DNA from 3 places in the Undibacterium sp. GrIS 1.8 genome. Region 2 is predicted to be linked to each of the others. Evidence: predicted binding sites of a transcription regulator. Region 2 holds the regulator's gene; each other region holds the start of a gene.
The links. The regulator HrcA, encoded in region 2, represses chaperone genes, less so after heat shock. The targets are predictions, from matches to a motif close to TTAGCACTCNNNNNNNNNGAGTGCTAA.
Positions count from the first base shown of each region.

Region 1: rpoH (RNA polymerase sigma factor RpoH) is a predicted target of HrcA. The motif match lies at 5,583-5,609, and genes of this name have one in related genera.
Region 3: groES (co-chaperone GroES) is a predicted target of HrcA. The motif match lies at 4,303-4,329, and genes of this name have one in related genera.

Region 1 is NZ_JBEONQ010000022.1:47,829-55,428, forward strand. Features, by position in the region: gene AAKU64_RS12155 (cytochrome c oxidase subunit 3) at 1-259, shown strand, start outside; gene AAKU64_RS12160 (twin transmembrane helix small protein) at 345-545, opposite strand; gene AAKU64_RS12165 (SURF1 family protein) at 608-1,321, shown strand; gene AAKU64_RS12170 (SCO family protein) at 1,305-1,895, shown strand; gene AAKU64_RS12175 (COX15/CtaA family protein) at 1,904-2,995, shown strand; gene cyoE (heme o synthase) at 3,053-3,937, shown strand; gene AAKU64_RS12185 (SCO family protein) at 3,934-4,515, shown strand; gene rpoH (RNA polymerase sigma factor RpoH) at 4,619-5,515, opposite strand; gene AAKU64_RS12195 (cell division protein FtsX) at 5,746-6,660, opposite strand; gene AAKU64_RS12200 (cell division ATP-binding protein FtsE) at 6,714-7,391, opposite strand; gene ftsY (signal recognition particle-docking protein FtsY) at 7,450-7,600, opposite strand, start outside.
Region 2 is NZ_JBEONQ010000008.1:55,834-63,433, forward strand. Features, by position in the region: gene arsH (arsenical resistance protein ArsH) at 1-156, opposite strand, end outside; gene arsC (arsenate reductase (glutaredoxin)) at 125-562, opposite strand; gene AAKU64_RS05535 (aquaporin) at 635-1,375, opposite strand; gene AAKU64_RS05540 (ArsR/SmtB family transcription factor) at 1,372-1,743, opposite strand; gene hrcA (heat-inducible transcriptional repressor HrcA) at 2,193-3,212, shown strand; gene AAKU64_RS05550 (response regulator) at 3,252-3,671, shown strand; gene fur (ferric iron uptake transcriptional regulator) at 3,726-4,163, opposite strand; gene AAKU64_RS05560 (outer membrane protein assembly factor BamE) at 4,514-5,119, shown strand; gene dapB (4-hydroxy-tetrahydrodipicolinate reductase) at 5,133-5,948, shown strand; gene AAKU64_RS05570 (MotA/TolQ/ExbB proton channel family protein) at 6,055-6,723, shown strand; gene AAKU64_RS05575 (ExbD/TolR family protein) at 6,800-7,249, shown strand; gene leuS (leucine--tRNA ligase) at 7,342-7,600, shown strand, end outside.
Region 3 is NZ_JBEONQ010000012.1:45,851-53,450, reverse strand. Features, by position in the region: gene AAKU64_RS07645 (DUF1800 domain-containing protein) at 1-827, opposite strand, end outside; gene AAKU64_RS07640 ((2Fe-2S)-binding protein) at 1,301-1,759, shown strand; gene AAKU64_RS07635 (xanthine dehydrogenase family protein molybdopterin-binding subunit) at 1,774-4,038, shown strand; gene groES (co-chaperone GroES) at 4,483-4,773, shown strand; gene groL (chaperonin GroEL) at 4,857-6,506, shown strand; gene AAKU64_RS07620 (carotenoid biosynthesis protein) at 7,055-7,600, shown strand, end outside.

The sequences.
Region 1 (7,600 bases), on a different contig from region 2:
TTACGAATATATCGAGGCTTACCATGATCTGAATTTGAAACTCACTTCAGGTATCTACGGCTCGACTTTCTTCTTACTAACCGGATTTCATGGCTTCCATGTAACGATGGGTGCGATTATGTTATCGGTAGTTTTGTACCGCGTGTTGAAAGGTCATTTCACGCCTGAGCAGCATTTCGCTTTTGAGGGTGCTGCATGGTACTGGCATTTTGTCGACGTAGTGTGGCTCGGCTTGTATGTTGTAGTGTACTGGTTATAGTCCTTATTTAACATTAACAAAAAGCCGCACAATGTGCGGCTTTTTGTTGAACGTCTCATCTGTTAGTGAGTCTCAATCTATATCGCTAGCGAATGCCTGTAGGTTGTATCAATCCAAAATGATTAGCGAGTAATATCAACAAAAACAAGCTAATCGAAAATCCTACCCTAAATGCTAATGCTTTTACCGTACGGTTACTTTTTCCTTTATCTTTCATCAGAAAAACCAATGCCGAACCCATGCTAAAGATAATCAGGAAAAAAGCAATTGCGACGAGAATTTTCATGTTGTCCTGCCAATTAAATAAACCCTCATTGTAATGCCTAATTTTAATGCGCTATTTGAAAGATGAACAAGTTTAGATTTCGCTTTATTCCCTTGGTTATCACAATCGCTCTGGTCATACTTGGAGTGAGCTTGGGGCAATGGCAAAGCAGAAGAGCGTTGGAAAAAGAATCGATAGCACAGGTCCTAGAACAACGTGGGCAGATGCCTCCCTTGGTGCTTGGTGCATCTGAAGCGAGGCTTCCAGAATCAAGCTATAGACGTGTCAGCTTAACGGGTCAGTTTGAAGCGGAGTGGCCAGTTTATTTGGATAATCGTCCTCTACACGGTGTCGCAGGATTCTATGTAGTGATGCCATTTAAAATACAGGGCACAGACAAATATGTTCTTGTAGGGAGAGGATGGCAACCTCGTGATGTAAATGAACGTACCCGTATGAGGCCATTAATCACCCCAAACCAGCCGATCACCATTGAGGGAGTTTTGCTGGAAAATTTTGGACATGTCATGCAGCTAGGACAGATGGGCGATTTGAAGCCGGGTGCTATTATTCAAAACCTGAACCCTGGAGATTTAGCTAAAAAAACTGGATGGAAAGTACAAGAGTTCGTCGTAGAACAAACTTCATTATCAGATGACGGTTTGCAACGTGATTGGCCTTTACCATCGTCTGGTTCGGATAAGCATAGAGCATATGAATTTCAATGGTACGCACTGTCCTTAATGGCAGTAATTTTTTTTGTAGTAACAGGATATCGTCGTGGAAAAAATAAATAATCAACATGCAGGTCGCTGGAAACTTTTTTTGGTCTTAGCTGTTTGTGCTGCACCAATGCTACTGTCGTATTTGTTTTATTTTGTGATTAAACCAGAAGGTCGGACTAATTACGGCGCAATTCTCGATCCTCGTCTTTATCCTATTCCAAAGTTGGATAGCGTCTTGCTGGGCGGTGAATTCAAGGAATTGAGTGCTTACAAAGGTAAGTGGTTAATGCTGCAAATTGATAGTGGCTCTTGTGCTACTGCATGCCAAAAAAAGATGTACGACATGCGTCAGCTACGCCTGGCGCAAGGCAAAGAAATGGATAGGATGGAAAGAGTTTGGTTGATTACGGATGATCAACCGATTGATACGGTGTTGATCCGCGAATATGATGGAATGCACATGCTGAAAGTATCTGCAGACAAGTTAAAAAAATGGCTGCCTGTCGATACGAATACACAAATTAGCGATCACATTTATATGATTGATCCTCTGGGTAATCTGATGATGCGCTTTCCTAAAGATGCTGATCCCAATAAGATAAAAAAAGACATCAGTAAATTATTGCGCGCTTCTGCCATCGGTTAGATCAGATTATGTGGATACAATTACTCATCACTGGCTTACTCATAGCGGTTTTGCCATTAAGTCTGGTTTGGGTGTCAGCCGATCAAAATAAATATCGCAAGTTAATCGCTGTTACTTTATTTTTGACTTTTGATCTGATTATGTTTGGGGCGTTTACCAGACTCACTGATTCTGGCTTGGGTTGTCCTGATTGGCCGGGTTGTTATGGCGAGGCTAATCCATTTCAGTCGCATAGTGCAATTCAGGCTGCCCAAACGGCAATGCCGCATGGTCCTGTAACGGTCACTAAAGCCTGGATCGAGATGATCCATCGCTACCTTGCGATGAGTGTGGGTGTATTGATTCTGGCTCAGATGATTATCGCCTGGTGGCATCGTAAAAGTACAAAAAACTCGGTCTTCTTGCCTACGGTTTTATTCTTGATGGTTTGCGTGCAAGGTGCGTTTGGCGCCTGGACGGTGACACTTAAATTGCAGCCCATTATCGTGACCACACATTTGTTGTTGGCAATGGGCTTGCTCGCTATGCTGGCATACTTGAATGCACAACAAAGCCATGCCTTGCAAGCTGTATCGAGTGATAGCAATGCCAGTGTGATTAATGCAAGTATGAGCCCAATCATATTGCTAGCAACTGTTGCATTGATTTTCGTTGTGATGCAAATTGCTTTGGGAGGGTGGGTTAGTACTAACTACGCTGCACTAGCCTGTCAAGATTACCCTTTGTGTAATGGACAGCTAATACCTGACATGGATTTTAACCACGGATTCTCTCTGTGGCGCAAATTAGGCCAAACCATGGCAGGTGATTATTTACCGTTTCAGGCACTGGTTGCTGTACATTGGGTGCATAGGAATTTTGCTCTGCTGGTGATTGCGGTCGTTGCTTGGGTTGGATATAAAGCCAGTAAAACTAAGGGCTTGTCGTCCTTGGGGAAAAAGATATTGCTGGTGATCGCCATACAATTTTTGAGTGGTGTATCTACAGTCTATTTTTCCTGGCCGCTTTTTATTGCGGTTTTGCATAACGGTGGCGCTGCGCTGCTGTTGCTATTGCTGACCATGTTAAACTACCGCGCCAGGCATTTGAAAAACGTCTAAGTAATATATGCCTGAAATCGGCCTGACATCGTGTATGTCCTCTCTCTTTAGTTCAATATGACGTCACTTAGTATTCCCTCTAACCGATACGCCCAGTACTGGGCCTTGACCAAGCCGCGTGTGACGCAATTGGCCGTGTTTTGTGCGGTGATCGGTATGTTTCTGGCGACGCCTGATTTGCCTGACTGGCGCTTGGTGGTCGCGGCCACGATCGGGATCTGGTTGTTGGCTGGTGCTGCATTCGCCATTAATTGTCTGGTTGAACGTGAGATAGATTCTCGCATGGCGCGTACCGCTCGCCGCGCATCGGCACAGGGTGAAATCGGCCCGATGCAGATTTTGATTTTTTCTGGCGTGATCGGCGGCCTCGGTATGTGGGTTTTGTACGCACTCGTGAATCCGCTGACGATGTGGCTCACCTTCATTACCTTCGTCGGTTATGCCGTGATTTATACGATTATTCTGAAACCAGCCACGCCACAAAATATCGTGATTGGCGGATTATCCGGTGCGATGCCGCCAGCGCTGGGCTGGGCTGCGATTGCTAACGATGTTCCTATGCAGGCATGGCTGCTGGTATTGATTATCTTTGTCTGGACGCCACCACATTTCTGGGCTTTGGCGATGTACCGTCGCGATGATTACGCCAAATCAGGTTTACCGATGTTGCCGATTACGCATGGTTTAGAATTTACTCGTTTCCATATCTGGCTTTATACGATTGCTTTATTCGCTACCACGATGTTGCCTTACGCTGTGCATATGAGTGGTCTTATCTATCTTGCCAGCGCAGTGATTTTGGGTGCCATTTTCTTATGGTACGCATGGCGTATTTATCGTCACTATGACGATGCGTTAGCACGTAAAACTTTTACATTTTCGATCGTATATTTATCGTTGCTATTTGCGGCTTTATTGGTCGATCACTATATAAAATTATGACTACTATGCTGCGTTTAATCGGAATTATATTGGTGTTGTGTTTGTCTGCTTGCGATAAACCTGCACCTCAATTTATTAACACTGATTTGACGGGATTAGACTACGCCAAAGATTTTGCGCTAACAGATCACAATGGCAAAGCCCGCACTTTGGCTGACTTTAAAGGTAAAGCAGTAGCAATATTTTTTGGTTATACCCAGTGCCCCGATGTTTGCCCTACCACGATGGCAGAGATGGCTACGGTCATGAAGCAGCTTGGAAGTTCGTCCGATAAGGTGCAGGTCTTGTTTGTTACCATCGACCCTGAACGCGACACGCAAGCCTTGCTTGCTGCTTATGTTCCTAACTTTGATTCCCGGTTTTTAGGTTTGTATGGCGATGCTGCTGCGACTGCCAAAGTAGCAAAAGAATTTAAAGTGTTTTATCAAAAAGCACCGGGTTCGACGCCAAGTTCTTACACCATGGATCACACTGCTGGTACGTATGTGTTTGACCCCGAAGGACGGATTCGTTTATTTGTACGCAATGGGCAAAGCACCGATGCTATTGTCCATGATTTGAAAATATTACTTCAATAGGACTTACGCAAAACTGTCTCAGCTGCGTAAGTCCTGTTAATAAAAAAGGCGCTCAGTTCAGAACTGAGCGCCTTTTTACTGTTCCTTCTGTGCCGTTAGCTAATTAAGCAAAGCTCGCTAAAGCGCCTTTCATTTTCTTCAATGCTGCACTTTCAATCTGGCGAATACGTTCTGCTGATACGCCGTATTCGCTAGCTAATTCATGCAAAGTTGCGCCTGAGCCGTCATCGTTTTTTAACCAACGAGATTCAACGATGTGACGTGAACGTGCATCTAGTTTGGATAATGCTGTTTCCAAGCCTTCGCTTTGCAAACGATCCCGCTGACGTGACTCTAGTACACGAGTCGGCTCTTCAGATTCCGTTTTCAGGTACGCGATAGGTGCAAATTTATCATCTTCGTCATCGGTTGGTGCATCCAAAGCAATGTCGCGGCCTGACAAGCGCATTTCCATCTCGATGACTTCTTCACGCTTCACGTCCAGAATTTTTGCCAGAGCGTCTACCTGTTTTGGCGACATCGAATCCAAACCCTCTTTATGGCTGCGCAGATTAAAAAACAGTTTGCGCTGTGCTTTAGTCGTTGCTACTTTGACTAAGCGCCAGTTTTTCAGGATGTATTCATGCATTTCTGCCTTGATCCAATGCATCGCATAAGACACCAGGCGCACACCTTGATCTGGATCGAAGCGCTTAACGGCTTTCATCAAGCCGATATTGCCTTCCTGGATCAAGTCTGCATGCGGCAAACCATAACCTAAATAGCCGCGCGCGATAGACACTACCAGACGCAAGTGCGACATAACCAGTTGCTGTGCGGCACTCAGATCATTATTTTGTGTGAGACGTTTGGCAAGATCAATTTCTTGCTCATGCGTCAGCATAGGCAGACGGTTGACTGCCGAGATATAGGCGTCGATATTGCCCAGCGTGCCAGTAAAACCGAGTGCAAGCGCTGTGCTATCCGAAGTTGGCATCACAGATGTCGATGATTGATTCATTCTTCCTCCTTATTGCCGTCTATTTAGCGTAACTTTTGGGCTAAATCAGACATTTCAAGCCCTTATATTAGCACTCTCTTGAATTGAGTGCTAATACTCCAAATTTATATGCTTAAGCTAATTGATCGCTATTGATTTTTGATTGCTTATACGAAATAGCTATATTGATTTAGAGCAGGGAAACTTAGAAAAGTTGCAGCGGTTTTGCTTAAGTCTTGTTGAATTAAGGTTTAGCTAGCGCGTGCGAGTTGTCGGCGTACCGATAGAAAAGCACCAAACAGCCCGAGCACCACACTAGTTGCTAACAAGGCGAGGCTAGCCAACAATCCTAGCGGCACCAAGTGGAATTCCGATGCGTAGAGTTTGGCGAATTCTGCAATTGCCTGATTCAGCGGACGCAGAGACACTGCAATCAATGCCAATGCGGCGCAGCCAGCGAGCAATCCCAGTAGCGCGCCTGTGTAGTAATAGGGCCGGTGAATAAAGCTATTGGTCGCGCCAAGCAGACGGGCTATTGCAATTTCAGCCTGATGGGAGATCACTTGCAGACGCGTAGCGTTAAAAATCACCACGATCACCACCACGCTCAATGTAACCGCCAAAAATAGTAAGGATAATTGCAAAACTTGCACTAAAGCTGCCAGCCGTTTTACCCAAGCTGAATCAACTTGAACCACATCAACTCCTGGCAGACTTTTTAACTGTACTGTCAGAAACTCTACCCGGTTAGCATCTGAGTTGGATAGTGATAACACATAGGCGTCTGGCAGAGGATTGCCGCCCAAAGTCGATAAAACCTCTGCCAGGCTGGAGGTTTCTTCCATTGCCGCTAATGCTTTGTCCTTGGTCACAAAAGTGAGTTTGGCACTGACATTGGCATCTTTCAGTAGTTTTTTGATTGGCAGAGCTAATGCTATCGCGTCGGCGCGTGGTGTGTCTGGTGTCAAAAATACACTGATCTCTGGCTCAATCGAGAGCTGAGTTGAAATCGGGCGAATATTTTCGATCAGCGTTAATCCGGCAATCGGCAAAGCCAAAGCAATCGCGACCACTAGAACGTTAAATAAGAAATTGCCAGGGCTGGCGCGTAGATGAGCCAACGCACTTTTTAAGCCAAACAAATGCTGACGAAACCAGACGGTCATATAATTTTTTCCTGTTGCTTCAGACTTGAGGTGTTTCTTGAGATTGGATCAGTTTATGCCGCCATAGAGGATGATTGCCAGGAGTCACACAATTGCCCATGATTTAAATAAATCACTCGGCTGGCCTGATCTAAAAACTGTTCATCATGACTAGAGATAATACAAGTCACGCCGGCACTCTGGAAGGCTTTGAGCGCACTGATGACTTTGTTTGCATTGTCTCTGTCCAGAAAAGCGGTAGGTTCATCTGCCAGAATGATTTGCGGGCGATTGACAATTGCGCGGGCAGTGGCAACCCGTTGTTGCTCGCCGCCTGACAAGGCCAGGGGCATAGCATCCGCTTTATCTGCTAAGCCTACTTTTTCCAGGGCAGTGCGGGCACGGGTTTCTGCCTCGCTGGCAGAAGCGCTGACGACAATCAGCGGCAACATGACATTTGCCAGCACGCTACGGTCTAACAGCAAGCCTTTGTCCTGCAAAATCAGACCCAGTTTGCGGCGTAGATAAGGAATGCTGCCTGACTTTAGCTTGCCGATGTCTTGTCCGTTCACGCTGACGGTGCCGCTGCTAGGGCGTTCAATGCCTGCGATCATCTTCAACAGCGTTGATTTGCCCGCGCCTGAGGGGCCAGCTAAAAAAATCAATTCACCGGGTTTGATGGTGAGCGAAATATTGCGCAAAGCGACGGCGTCGCGTGAATATTCTTTAGAAACTTGCTGAAACTCTATCATCGGCAACATCCTTGATCTGGCTAAATAAATCAATGCAAATCAATGCAAATTGGTGAAATTAATTGAGCAGAGCATCCACAAATTCCTGAGCATTAAACGGTTGCAAGTCTTCAATCTGCTCGCCCACGCCGATGAAATAAACCGGTACCGGACGGGTTTTGGCAATCGCTGCTAATACGCCACCTTTGGCAGTACCATCGAGCTTGGTA
Region 2 (7,600 bases):
ATACGAGCGCTCGCGTAGCGAACCATACAGCAGCAAAAAACGCGGCGCATGTGTGGCAGGCGCTGCGGGTCTTAACTGTGTATTGTCAGGTACTGCAAATAAGTCCTGATCCAGATTAGGCAGATCATTTAGCTTGGACACGGCGAACCTCGTTATCAATCAATTCGATCACTTTTTCGCCATCTTCTTTGACGAATTCACCCAGTTGCGGTAACGGTAAAATATCTAACACCAGTTCCGACGGTCTGCATAGTTTCGTCCCCATCGGGCTTACAACAATCGGGCGGTTGATCAGGATGGGATGCTTCAGCATAAAGTTGATTAGCTCATCGTCAGTCCATTTGCTGTCGTCCAATTTGAGCTCTTCGTACGGAGTCCCTTTTTGTCGTAGCAAGTCACGCACCGGGATGCCCATGGCCGCAATTAACTCCAGCAATTTATCGCGACTTGGCGGCGTGATCAGGTATTCAATGACCTCTGGCTCGACACCAGTATTGCGGATTAAGGCCAGCGTATTGCGCGAGGTGCCGCATTTGGGATTGTGATAAATCGTGATCGTCATGGAAGTCCGCCTAGGTAATTAAGTAATTAAGTAATAGTTAGCTTAAAAAATATTGAGAGTAGCCGGAATGATTTAAGCAAAATCGTTGGGCGCAAGCTTGCTTGCTATGCTTTTTACTTCTGACAGCGGTGCTGGATAAAGCCAGCAAAATAGTAAAGTCGCAGCGGCCGCACCTAGCAACTGGGCAGCGATAAAGCCCGGCGTATCTGCCGGTCTGATTCCTGCAAAGGTATTGCTGGAGGCGCGCGCTAGAGTTACTGCTGGATTGGCAAACGATGTCGAGGAGGTGAACCAATATGCTGCTGTGATGTAAGTGGCGACGGCAAATGGCGTCAAACTTGGCTTGCTGCGCGAGCAGCCGATGATGGTGGCAATTAAGCCAAAAGTCGCAACAAACTCACTCCACCACTGGCCAGCACCGGTTCGTACATGTGTTGATGCAAAAAATAATGGATCATCAAACATGTAATGTGCAGCTGCCACACCCGCAAATGCCCCAACAATTTGAACGGCGATATAAGCTAACAATTCTGATGAGGGCAAATTTTTTTGCCATGCTTCGGATAGGCTGACTACCGGATTAAAATGCGCACCGGAGACCGCGCCAAACATCAAAATCAAGGCAACTAAACCAGTCCCGGTCGCTATCGCATTCGCCAGCAGAGCGATTGCAATATTGCCAGCGGACAAGCGTTCGGCCATGATGCCAGAGCCGATCACAATCGCGAGCAAAAACGCCGTACCCAGACCTTCGGCGACCAGACGTCGGGATAAGTTCGCTTTGATCCGATTATTAGCGGAGATTTGGGTCATAGGTTTGCAGTACTGCCGTGATTATTCTCTCGCTCGGTGACTTGCTGATCCACCGGTGCGCAGGTCGCGTTTGGAGAGCAAGGATTTCCGCCACAACAGTTTTCCGTCAAAAAGCCGATCAGATCATTCATCACCGTAAAATTGGCGGCGTAAATCATAAATCGCCCATCTTGTTGCACCGTAATCAAACCGGCATGCATCAGCTCTTTTAGATGAAAGGATAAAGACGATGGCGCAATGCCAAGGAGTTCGCTGATTTTGCTGGCGATGACGCCGCTGGGGCCACTTTGGACTAGCAAGCGGAAGATCGCCAGGCGGGAATCTTGGGCAATCGCGGCGAGGGCGCTAACAGCTTGTTTAGTTTCCATATTTAATTCCCCTTGTTTTAACCCAGATTTTCCATCAGACCGCTACCACTTCGCAAAAAACGCAGACGGCGTGCGGTCTTCAGAGGGATAACACCACCGCGATTTGAGTGCGAGCGCTACAGCGACAATTGCACCTTTGGCGAACTGCCTGGCGTTGTTGCTCCTCCTAGCAAGATTCAGCTTGCGTCGTCGTCGCGTCTAGCCAGTCAGTCCGCCAAAGGCGCACTTGCCGCTGTTCCAATGGGAAATCTGGGTTTAATTTTCTATTTTATTTCAATAATTCTATATTAATTGAAATATTAAAGTAAACAGATTTTATGAAGATGTATCGAGGGAAAATTTGAGAATTGCATTAAAAGCACCAAATAATAAGCGTCTTGCTTCATTGCAAGCGAATATGGGTTTATATTTGTATGTCATTGATTACAACGCTCGCATAGAATACCAACATGCAACTCGATATTCGCGCACAAACATTACTTAAAGCTCTGGTAGAACGCTACATCGCTGATGGTCAGCCGGTGGGTTCGCGGGCGCTTTCAAAAATTTCTGGACTGGAGTTATCTCCGGCCACCATTCGTAATGTGATGGCAGATCTGGAAGAAATGGGCTTTGTCGCCAGCCCGCATACGTCGGCTGGACGGATTCCGACCCCGCGCGGGTACCGCGTGTTTGTGGACAAACTACTGACCGTGCAGGAATTTGATGGCACTGCGCTGGAGTCGCGTATGCAAGCGAGCGTGTTTTCTAATTCCCCACAAAAAATTATTTCTAACGCGGCTCAGGTGTTGTCGTCGCTATCGCAATTTGCAGGTGTAGTCATGACCCCGCGGCATGAATCAACATTTCAGCAAGTCGAGTTTTTACGCTTATCTGAAAAGCGGATTTTGCTAGTCGTGGTTGCGCCCAATGGTGAGGTGCATAACCGCTTGCTGCTGACCGATGTTGATTACAACTCCTCGCAATTGGTGCAGGCCGCGAATTATCTGAATCAAAATTTTGGTGGATTGAGTTTTGAAGATGCTCGCTTACGTATCAACACTGAATTACGCCAATTGCAAAACGATATGACGCGCCTAATGCAAGCGGCGGTCGAAGCAGGCAGTGATGCGATGTCAGATCAGTCGGACGAGGTTGTGATTTCAGGCGAGCGCAATTTGCTCAATGTGCAGGACTTGTCGAATAATATGACTTCTTTGCGTAAGTTATTTGATATGTTCGAGCAAAAAACCGGGCTGATGCAATTGCTGGATGTGTCTAGTAAAGCGACAGGGGTACAAATTTTTATCGGAGGCGAATCGCAACTCGTACCGATGGATGAAATGAGTATTGTCACTGCGCCTTATGGCGTGAACGGTAAAATTGTAGGCACGCTTGGGGTGATAGGGCCAACTCGTATGGCTTATGAACGTGTTATTCCTATTGTTGATATCACTGCAAAGCTACTCTCAAATGCGCTAAGTCAATAGCCGATATCCAGTATCCAAACTCCAAATAGTGAGGTTGTTATGAACAACAAAAATATCTCTGTTTTAATTGTTGACGACAATGATATGACTCGTGAGGTTTTACGGGTAGTACTGCGCAGCGAGGGTTATAACGTCGTTGGCGATGCTTCTGATGGTGGGTCGGGTTTGGAAATGGCGATCAAACTCAATCCGCAAATTATTCTATTGGATGTAGTTATGCCTAAAATCGGCGGCTTAGAAATATTGCCAAAAATGAAGGAGGCATTGCCAAATGCGATGATTTTGATGGTGACTGCGAATAAAGATCAAGCCACGGTGACGGAGGCTGTTAAAGCCGGTATTCACGGCTATATCGTAAAACCTTTTAATTCACAGCGAGTGATTGATGCAGTGGCAGGGGTAGTAGAAAAAATTCGTAAGCAAAGTGCTAGCAGCGAAAATACCAGTAGCGACGTTTGAGTACGAATTTGATCAGTAAATATCAGTAGAAGCTGATACTTGTGTTCTCATTTTTTATGATTTGCGATTTCTGTGTTCGCAATTTTGTTTGGTGCAATGACCATACATCGCTAGCGAATGTTCAGCAATAGTAAAGCCACGCTCCAGTGCAACGGCATGTTGTTGCTTCTCAATTTGCTCGTCATAGAACTCTTCTACCAAACCGCAGTCCAAACAGACCAAATGGTCGTGATGCGAACCTTCGTTTAGTTCAAAGATGGCTTTGCCGGTTTCAAAATGATTGCGATTTAACAATCCGGCTTGTTCGAACTGCGTTAAAACCCGATATACCGTCGCTAAACCGACATCCATATTTTCATTCAGCAGAATTTTATAAACATCTTCCGCTGTCAGATGGCGAACTGGGCTACTTTGGAAAATTTCTAAAATTTTCAGCCTTGGCAAAGTCGCTTTCAGGCCGCTGGATTTGAGATTGGGAGTGGTATTCGTCATGTTTTCGGTCAAAAAGAGTGTATCTGCTTTATGATATCGGGTTTAGAGCTTAACTCAAAGTGAATCTCAGCATAATCCCGGCGTAACTTCAGGGTGGTTTTTTGGGGTTTTAATCGACGTATATTAAGCTTGCATCAGTGAGTAATTTCATTATGCTGCGTTGTCCTAAGATTATCTCGCGCTGTATTTGTGTTCTTTGTGTAGGCTCTCACTTAAGTTGCCACCTAAGTTACTACCCAAGTAACGCCAAAGTTAAACGTAATAAATTAGTAAGTAAGATTGATATAAGCTGTTTGAATTAATTATTTTTTGCAAACTGTACACCGTTGCACATCACATTGAGGTTATTTATGCGATTGTTGTTTTCTGAAGTATCCCGAGGTACCGCGCAAGGCTTGACTGCTCTCGCTTTGGCGTTTGGTGTAGTTGGTGTCTCTGGCTGCGCTATGCTCAATCCTATGGTGGATACACCGCCAGTGACCAAGCTCCCTAGTTCCACTGACTCCGCAGTGACGGATACTGGTAACAAAGACGGCGCCAAACTCAATTCTGCTGATGGCGCACAAAAAACGACGCCAACCGGTGTATCCAAATTTTTAGGTTATATCTCGCCTTACCGGATTACGATTCAGCAAGGTAACTTTGTCTCGCAAGAGATGGTATCGCAACTCAAAGAAGGCATGACCCGTGAGCAAGTCCGATTTTTGCTGGGCACGGCATTATTGACCGATATGTTCCACGAAGACCGCTGGGACTACCCGTTCCGTTTATTAAAGCCGAACGGCGAATTACTCACCAGCCGTGTGGCGGTATTTTTTAAGAACAATACTGTGCAACGTTTTGAGGGGGGTAATTTGCCCAACGAAAAAGACTACTTAGCCAATATTACGACTTCTGCAATTGGTGTGAGAGCTGAATCTTCTATCCTGACGACGGATAAAGATAAGAAAAAATAATCAAGGTATTCCGATGACAGTATTAAAAATCGCCGTGACTGGTGCATCTGGTCGCATGGGTAAAATGTTGATCGAGACCATCACTGCGGCAGATGATGTTGCACTGGTCGGCGCACTGGATTTGCCTGGATCGCCTGCTTTGGGTGCTGATGCCGGTGCCAGTTTAGGCAAGCCAGTTGGCGTTTTAATTGAGTCTGATTTGTCGACGGCTTTGGCAGATGCTGATTGTCTGATCGACTTTACCCGTACTGAAGGCACCTTAACGCATCTGGCTTACTGCGCGGAACATGGCATTAAGATGGTTATTGGTACGACTGGTTTTGATGACGAAGGTAAAGCAGCGATTGCTGCTGCAGCGCAAAAAACGGCGATTGTATTTGCGCCGAACATGAGTGTCGGCGTGAATGTGACGTTGAAGTTGTTAGAAATGGCAGCCAAGAATTTTGCGCAAGGCTACGATATAGAAATTATCGAAGCACACCACCGTCATAAAGTTGATGCGCCCTCCGGTACCGCATTAAAAATGGGCGAAGTCATCGCAAGTACATTAGGTCGTGATTTGAACGAAGTCGGCGTGTTCGCGCGTGAAGGCGTTACAGGCGAACGTGACCCTTCTTCGATCGGCTTTGCTACCATTCGTGGCGGCGATATTGTCGGCGACCATACAGTGATGTTCGCAGGGATTGGTGAGCGGGTAGAAATCAGCCATAAATCTTCTAGCAGGATTAATTACGCCCACGGCAGTTTGCGCGCAGCACGGTTTTTGGCTGATAAGAAAACTGGTTTATACGATATGTTTGATGTTCTGGGTTTGAATTCAGTAGTTTAGAAAATACAGAAATCACAAAGCTCATACTTATTTACGAATTCATTTACCAATTCATTTACCAACTCATTCGCTAATTCATTCACCAACGATTTCTCTAACGAGCCCTATGATTTTTGATTACTGGTCACAAGTTGATGAAATAAGCCACGCAGTAGCTTATTTTTTGATGGCAATGTCTCTCGTTAGCTGGTTCATTATTTTTTATAAAACCTGGTCGTTTTGGCGCGTACGCAAAACCGCGCCAGTTGTTGAGTCTTTTTGGAAAGCGCCAAACATCAATGACGCGCTTAGCCTGATCAGTCATGCTGATAGCGAAGACATCTATGCTTCTCTGGCGAGAAAAAGTATGGCGGCTGCGGACCTGAAACTCTCTACAGAACCAGCACGCGCTAGCGCAGGACTTAACACTAATTCTGCTTTAAGCGACATTCTTACCCGGGTTTTGCGACAAGAATTAAACCGTGTTACGGTCAAACTGGAATCTGGTTTAAGCATTTTGGCCTCCATCGGGGCGACCGCACCTTTTGTCGGTTTGCTCGGCACGGTGTGGGGCATTTTTCATGCGCTGACGACGATTGCAAATAATGGTGCTGTGCAGATCGCGCAAGTAGCTGGTCCGGTCGGCGAGGCATTAATCATGACGGCATTGGGTTTGATGGTGGCAATTCCTGCGGTATTGGCCTATAACGCTTTTAACCGTATGAACCGTATTACCATGGCAGAGCTAGATGCTTTTGCGCATGATCTGCATGCACACCTTAGTCCGCGCGTATAAGAGCGCAACTCGGCTAACGTCAGCAACAAACCAACCACAAGCTTACCAACGTAGTAAATAAAAATCTCAACGCATTATGGCCTTCGGTAAATTCAATCAGGCAAGTGACTCGGCAGCAAAAACACCGGCTGCTATGGCGGATATCAATGTCACACCGATGGTGGATGTCATGTTGGTATTGCTGGTGATTTTTATCATTACCGCCCCTTTGATGACACAAGCTATCAAGCTTGAATTACCTACTGCAAAATCAAATACGGCCCCCCAATTGCCAAACAACATCACTATCTCATTTGACTCTCAAGGCGTTTTATATTGGGATAAACAGGTCATTACTTTTACAGATTTAAACGTAAAATTAGCAAAAGCAGCACAAAAATTACCGCAGCCAGAATTGCAATTGCGTGCCGATAAAGCAACTCGCTACGAGATCATTGCCCAAGTGATGGCTGCAGCTCAAGAACAAGGTTTGGGTAAAATTGGTTTTGTGACTGAGCAGCCAGGCCAACCACTCGATCAAAAGTAATCTACAGCACTATCCTTAATCAGGATGCCATCTGAACCAGTTATAATCAAAGGTTCAAAAGATCCCCTCGCATTTAGAAAATATAGCCCGCCATGCAAGAAAAATACAGCTCAGTTTATAAACCAGCCGACATTGAGCAATCTGCGCAATCCCATTGGAAAAAAATAGACGCTTACAAAGCGGTGGAGAACGATCCACGTTTTCCAAAAGGGAAGTACTACGCTTGTTCTATGCTGCCTTATCCATCAGGTAAATTGCACATGGGGCACGTGCGCAATTACACGATCAACGACATGCTGGCGCGCCAATTGCGCATGAGTGGATATAACGTTTTGATGCCTATGGGCTGGG
Region 3 (7,600 bases), on a different contig from region 2:
GAACCATCCTGATTTAGCTTTAGCAAACCAATACTGAACAACTGCATTAATTCGCGTGCATAGTTTTCATCTGGCAGCGCACCGGTGGCCGGATTGTATTTAACGTTACCGCGAAAAGTCAGAAACTGTCCCATCGCAGCGCTGGTCGAAATTTGCTGCAACAAAGTACGATAATTACCAAACACATTGGCTTCTAATAAATCAAGATACGCAGCCGCCGAAAATGCGCGCCAGCCACCGCCGATCAAACCATCAATCGCCGCTACCGTGATTTCAGAAATAGCAAAGGTCAGGCGCTGTCGTAATGTATCGGGAGATGAAAGTAGCTTGGACCAGGCAGCAGAATCAAAACCCGCTTCTGAGTTCTGATAAGTAGCGGCATTAAACCCCTTAGTTACCAACCAATCAAACCGAGCAGTCGATGCAGGCAAGGCGAATTGCGCATCCAGCCAGCCAGAATAACCAAGTAGCTGTACCTGCGCGATTTGTGCTCTGTTCGCACCCATCGACGCCTGCACTAAAAAGCGCGCAGCCTGGGCGGCAGTAATGCCGACGGGCGGTGTGACCGGTGGTGTTACTGGAGGAGTAACAGGCGGACTGACGGGTCCAGAACTCGTGCCAGAAGATGTTGCGACAGCACCTGAGCCACCGCCACCGCAAGCGCTTAGTGACAAGGCTGATAATGCTGACAATCCTGCAAGTACGCCATTAGCAAGAGTCGTACTAGATAGATTTATCCTGGCTTTATTATTATCGTCCGTTGACTCAGGTGGGTTGTTTGATGCGATCGGCGCGGATATATCCGTCAAACTCGTGTTCTCTGACATGTACTGCCTCCGTTGCGATGGGCTGTTTTCTAAACGTTCTATTAGTTTCGATCTTGTTTTCACACATTGAAACAATAGATAACTTGAACCTAATTGCCTATTCGCACTTTGTAAGTAGATGTCACACCGTTTTTAGTAACTGCTAGACAAGCGCAAATGCACTCTCATCGGTGATTGCTTGATTATGTAAAGAAGAAATAACAAATACGCGATAAAACTCGTCAAGCCTGCTTACGGAAGTCTTCATTTGTTACAAATTAGCAGGAACGTTTTTGGGTCAGATCAGCACGAAGGCAAGTCCGTAAGTCACAAAGTATCAACTTTCTTAATATCATCAGCAAAGATTCCCAAACTAGCTCAAAATAAGCGTTGATTCATCAACGACGTAGCCAGCCTTTTGTACTTGTCAGCGTGCCTTTTATCTGTCGCCTCAGTACAACTCCCCCGATATCAACCTAATGGAGAAGCAAGCCATGACCTCTCTCAATATCAATAACAAAGAACATACTCTCGATGCCGATCCCAGTACGCCAGTGTTGTGGGCCTTACGCGATTCGCTGGGTCTGACTGGCACCAAGTTTGGCTGCGGTCAGGCTTTGTGCGGCGCCTGCACCGTGCATATCAACGGGCAAGCTACGCGTTCTTGCGTCACGCCGATTTCTGCAGTGGCAGGACAAAAGATCACGACGATCGAAGGCATGTCCGGCGACAAAGTTGGCAAGGTAGTGCAAGACGCCTGGGTGAAGCATGACGTCGCGCAGTGCGGCTACTGCCAAAGCGGACAGATCATGAGCGCGACAGCGCTTCTGAAGTCGAATAAAAAACCGAGCGATGCCGATATTGATGCCGCAATGGCGGGCAATATCTGCCGTTGTGGAACCTATGTCCGTATCCGCGCTGCAATCCATGATGCAGCCACCCACCTTGCCTGAACCAGGAGACGATCATGCATTTTGATATCAGTAATGAATTACCAAAACAATTGCAAGCCATGTTCGAGCAAGAGTCCGGCGCAAACAATGCTGTCAGCGCACAAGCTGACCTGCCACGTCGCCGTTTTTTAAAAGTTGCGACCATCAGCGGTTTTGCTCTCGGCGTATATCCGCTCATCGGCAACGCACAAAACAGTCAAGATTCGGTTACAGCGAAAGCCGGCGGACTGAAAGCAATCGAACAACCAGCGGCGTTTGTCCGGATTGATAAAGATGGTACGACCACGATCACCATCAACCGGCTCGATTTTGGACAAGGTGTGCAGACTGGTTTACCGCTGATACTGGCAGAAGAGCTGGATGCCGACTGGAGCAAAGTCAAGAGTGTGCATGGTGACAGCAACCCTGCCTATGTTGATCCTGTGTTTGGAATTCATTTAACGGGCGGTTCCAGTTCGATCAAAAATTCGTACACACAGTATCGCGAACTAGGCGCGCGTACACGCGCCATGCTGGTCGCTGCAGCAGCGAAGCAATGGAATGTAGATGCCAGCAGTTTAAAAACACAAAATGGTGTCGTGATCGGCCCGGGCGGTAAAAAGTTAAGTTACGGTGAACTGGCAGAAGCAGCGATGAGCCAGCCGGTACCAGAAAAAGTGACGCTCAAAGATCCGAAGAATTTCCGTCTGATCGGTAAACCTACCGGGCGCCTTGATGCCAGAGCAAAATCGACTGGCTCGCAACAATACGGGATCGATACCCATCTGCCTGGCATGTTGACAGCGGTCGTTGCCCGCCCTCCGGTATTCGGTGCAAAAATTGCCAGCGTAGACGACACAGCCGCCAAAGCAATGCGCGGCGTGAAGGCCGTTATCCGCATCCCGGTTGATCGTGGTGGAGAGGGTATTGCCGTGATTGCCGATGGCTACTGGTCTGCCAAGCAAGCCCGTGACGCACTCAAAATCCAATGGGATAACTCGGCTGTTGAAAAAGCAGATAGTGCGCAATTATTAGTGAGCTACAAAGAGCTGTCGAAACAAACTGGTAAGCTGAAATTTAACGACGATATTTCAAGCATGGCGGCAGCACCAATGAAGATCGATGCTGAATTCGTCTTCCCATTTTTAGCGCATACGCCGATGGAGCCACTCAATTGCACCGTGGCGATCAATGGTGACAAAGTAGAACTATGGGTAGGAACACAAATGCCAGGCATAGACGGTCTTGCAGCGTCAAAAGTATTGGGAATCCCACCGCAAAACGTCAAGGTCAACACGCAAATGGCAGGCGGTGGATTTGGTCGCCGGGCAGTGCCGACCAGCGATTTTGTGGCAGAAGCATGCACTGTTGCCAAAGCCGCCAAGACCGCAGGATTGACCGCGCCGGTTCGCACGTTGTGGAGTCGTGAAGATGATGTCAAAGGCGGTTACTACCGGCCTATGCATGTGCATCGGGCACAAATCGGTTTTGATGCCAAGGGAAAAATCGCCGGTTGGGATCATGTGGTCGTAGGACAATCGATTCTGGCTGGCACACCGTTTGAAGCCATGATGGTTAAAGACGGGATTGACTCCACCGCACTGGAAGGGATGAAAGAGCCATACGAAATTCCTATGCGTCTGTCAGTACATCATCCCAAAGTCAATGTGCCGGTATTGTGGTGGCGCAGCGTCGGCTCTACTCATACCGCTTTCGTGATGGAAACCTTGCTCGACGAGATTGCAACAATGACCAAGCAAGATCCGGTCGCTTATCGTTTAAGCCTGATCGGCGATCAGCATCCGCGTCATAAAGCCGCCTTACAATTAGCCGTCGCTCAGTCCGGCTATGGTAAAAAGACCTTAGCCAAAGGTCATGCGTGGGGCGTTGCAGTGCATGAATCCTTCCAGACGGTCGTGGCTTATGTCGTAGAAGCCTCGGTCAAAGATGGCACACCGACACTGCATAACGTCACAGCAGGCATCCATTGCAATCTTGCCGTTAATCCTAAGAGTATCGAAGCTCAAGTCCAGGGCGGTGCGTTGATGGGTTTATCGATGTGCTTACCGGGTGCGGCGATCACTCTAAAAGATGGCGTGGTGGAACAAAGTAATTTCGGTGATTATGTCGTGCCACGAATTACAGAAATGCCAAAAGTCAGCGTGCATATCGTACCAAGTGCGGATGCACCGACCGGTATGGGCGAACCTGGATTACCTCCGCTGGCGCCGGCTTTTGCAAATGCGATTGCTAAAGCGACTGGCAAACGCTTACGCGAATTGCCGTTCAAACTAGCGTAATCATCCTGCGGTAATCACGGCATAAATATAATCGGGGTAGCGTAATCGAATAGATTCGCTATCCCGATTTTTTTCATCGTTGTCGATTTTCTTTTTGCACCATGTAGAGTCGTGCTAAACGGATATTTTTGATGACTTTTTGATTCCAAATCAAAATTAAAAAAAATTCAACATAACTTCATCATCGATAAGCATCTGATTATTAAAGTATTTTTAATATTTCACTTCAATCAGCCTTGAAATAGGCGTCTTCCGCCCATATAATTAGCACTCGTCGGGAGAGAGTGCTAACAATCTCTGACCTGTACTTATTTTTGTAGCAACCATTATTTAAATATCATCTTTGTCCGTGAGACACCGGTAACGTTGCAGAGCATCGCAGCACAGTGTCTTACATTATTTTGTAAAACCATTGCTATTTTTAGCTAATCACAAGGAGTTTGTATGAACCTTCGTCCCCTGCACGACCGCATTATCGTCAAGCGTCTGGATCAAGAAACAAAAACAGCATCTGGCATCGTATTGCCTGACGCGGCGGCTGAAAAACCAGATCAAGGTGAAGTTTTGGCGGTTGGTAACGGCAAACAACTCGACGACGGCAAAGTACGTCCATTAGAAGTCAAAGTGGGCGACCGCGTCCTGTTTGGCAAATATTCTGGTCAAGCAGTCAAAGTTGACGGCAATGAAGTTCTGGTAATGCGCGAAGAAGACGTTTTCGCAGTCGTTCAGAAGTAATTCATTTTTTGTAATTCAGTCTGTTATTTACTCTGTAATGCAGACTGAAAACAATATTCCATTCAAGATTCTGGAGATTTAACATGGCAGCTAAACAAGTAATTTTCGGCGATGATGCACGCGCTAAGATCGTTAATGGCGTTAACATCCTTGCTAACGCAGTTAAAGTAACACTGGGCCCTAAAGGTCGTAACGTTGTCCTGGAACGCTCTTTCGGCGCACCTACAGTGACTAAAGATGGTGTTTCAGTCGCTAAAGAAATCGAACTCAAAGACAGATTAGAAAACATGGGCGCGCAGCTCGTGAAAGAAGTTGCTTCACGCACTTCTGACAACGCTGGTGACGGTACAACAACAGCAACTGTATTGGCACAAGCGATTGTTCGCGAAGGTTTCAAATACGTTGCTGCTGGTTTCAACCCAACTGATCTGAAGCGCGGTATCGACAAAGCGGTTACAGCCATCGTTGCTGAAATCAAAGTGTTGTCCAAGCCAACTACAACCAACAAAGAGATCGCTCAAGTTGGTTCTATCTCTGCTAACTCCGATGCAAACATCGGCGACATCATTGCAAAAGCAATGGACAAAGTCGGCAAAGAAGGCGTAATCACTGTTGAAGATGGTAAATCTTTAGACAATGAGCTGGACATCGTTGAAGGTATGCAGTTTGACCGTGGCTACCTGTCACCGTACTTCATCAACAACCCGGAAAAACAATCCGTGATTCTGGAAAATCCGTTCATCCTGTTGTTCGACAAAAAAATCTCGAACATCCGTGATTTGCTCCCAATCTTGGAACAAGTCGCTAAATCAGGTCGTCCATTGCTGATCATCGCAGAAGATGTCGATGGCGAAGCATTGGCCACTCTGGTTGTCAACAACATCCGTGGCATTCTGAAAACAGCCGCTGTTAAGGCGCCTGGTTTTGGTGATCGTCGTAAAGCGATGTTGGAAGATATCGCTATCCTGACTGGCGGCCAAGTAATTGCTGAAGAAGTTGGTCTGACATTAGAAAAAGCGACTTTGGCTGATCTGGGTCAAGCTAAACGTATCGAAATCGGTAAAGAAAACACGACAGTGATTGATGGTGCTGGTCAAGCTGTTGGTATCGAAGCACGCGTTAAACAAATCCGCGCGCAAATCGAAGAAGCAACTTCTGACTACGACCGTGAAAAACTGCAAGAACGCGTTGCCAAGTTGGCAGGCGGCGTTGCTGTGATCAAGGTTGGTGCTGCAACTGAAGTTGAAATGAAAGAGAAAAAAGCCCGCGTTGAAGATGCTCTGCACGCGACTCGCGCTGCGGTAGAAGAAGGCGTTGTTCCTGGCGGTGGTGTTGCTCTGTTGCGCGCACGTCAAGCTGCTGGCGTCATCAAAGGTGACAATCCAGATCAAGAAGCCGGTATCAAACTGGTGTTGAAAGCGATCGAAGCGCCATTGCGTGAAATCGTTGCTAACGCCGGTGGCGAGCCAAGCGTTGTTGTCAACGCCATCATTAACGGCACAGGTAACTTCGGTTTCAACGCTGCTAACGATACTTATGGCGACATGATCGAAATGGGTATTCTGGACCCAGCAAAAGTAACACGCTCTGCTTTGCAAAATGCAGCGTCTGTCGCTGGCTTGATCTTGACAACTGATGCTTTGGTTGCCGAATTACCAGATGACAAATCTGGTGGTATGAGCGGCGGCATGGGTGGTATGGGCGGCATGGGCGGTATGGACGGCATGATGTAATTCCGCAAGGAATAACTTCGCTGAACGTGGCGTGCAATACGCCACATTAGGTAAGCAAAAGCTAAGCAAAAAAGCTTCACAGTGAAAACTGTGGAGCTTTTTTATTTTGTAAGATTAACTGTGTACAGAGTTAGGGGATAGCATGAAATCATACGGCTGCAAACCAAGAATGAATATACTCATAGTATGTATATTTAAATCGTCCATATAATCATTGGACAATAAGTATATTTTTTATAATTTAATGGGGAGTATATTTATTTTCGGTTATTCCATGCCGTGCCGGGCAAATCGAAAGAGGATAAAACTATTCAGGCAAGACAACGCATCTGTGTAAATACAACGTCAATCTGTTGAAAATAAATAATGTTCTTAGAGTAATATTCTTAACAGAGAAATTTATACTTGTACAACGCAAGATTTCTCTAATGCATTCTCATCCGTGTTCAGATGTAGGGCTTAAGCAAAGTTGCTAACCGAGTGACGCAAAAGCAGTTTGCTGCAAGTCCGGACATTATTTCAATAACGACTTACAAGACCATAGAGCCATGATGAAATCACTGTCAGCACGTCTACCCGCTATTAGTTACTTTCTATTCGCAGGTTTTTTAATTGCTACCGCTTTACGCACCCACAACGACACTACGATTGCGATTGTTTGTAGCTCTGTTCTCATGTTTGCAATGTGTTGGGCCAATGCCATCCATTTGCTTGGTGGCAAAGCAGCACTCAAGTTTGTCGCGATTGCCCTGAGTTTTGGCTGGTTTGCCGAGCAAATGGGAGCATCACATGGCTGGTTTTTTGGTAGCTACACCTACACCGAGGTGCTGGGCTGGCGCTTAGGTGATGTGCCGATGGTGATCCCGCTAATGTGGTTTGCGCTGACCTACTCTTGCTATGTGATCAGCAACTTGATTGTCTGGCGCACGCCGCTGGACACTTCCTCCGCGTCCGGCAATATATTGTTCATGTCGTTTTTAGCAGCGATGCTGGTGACTGCATTTGATCTGGGCGCAGACCCGTATATGGTATTCGTACTCAAAGCCTGGATCATGACCAAAACTGATGGCTGGTGGTTTGGCGAAACTATTCAG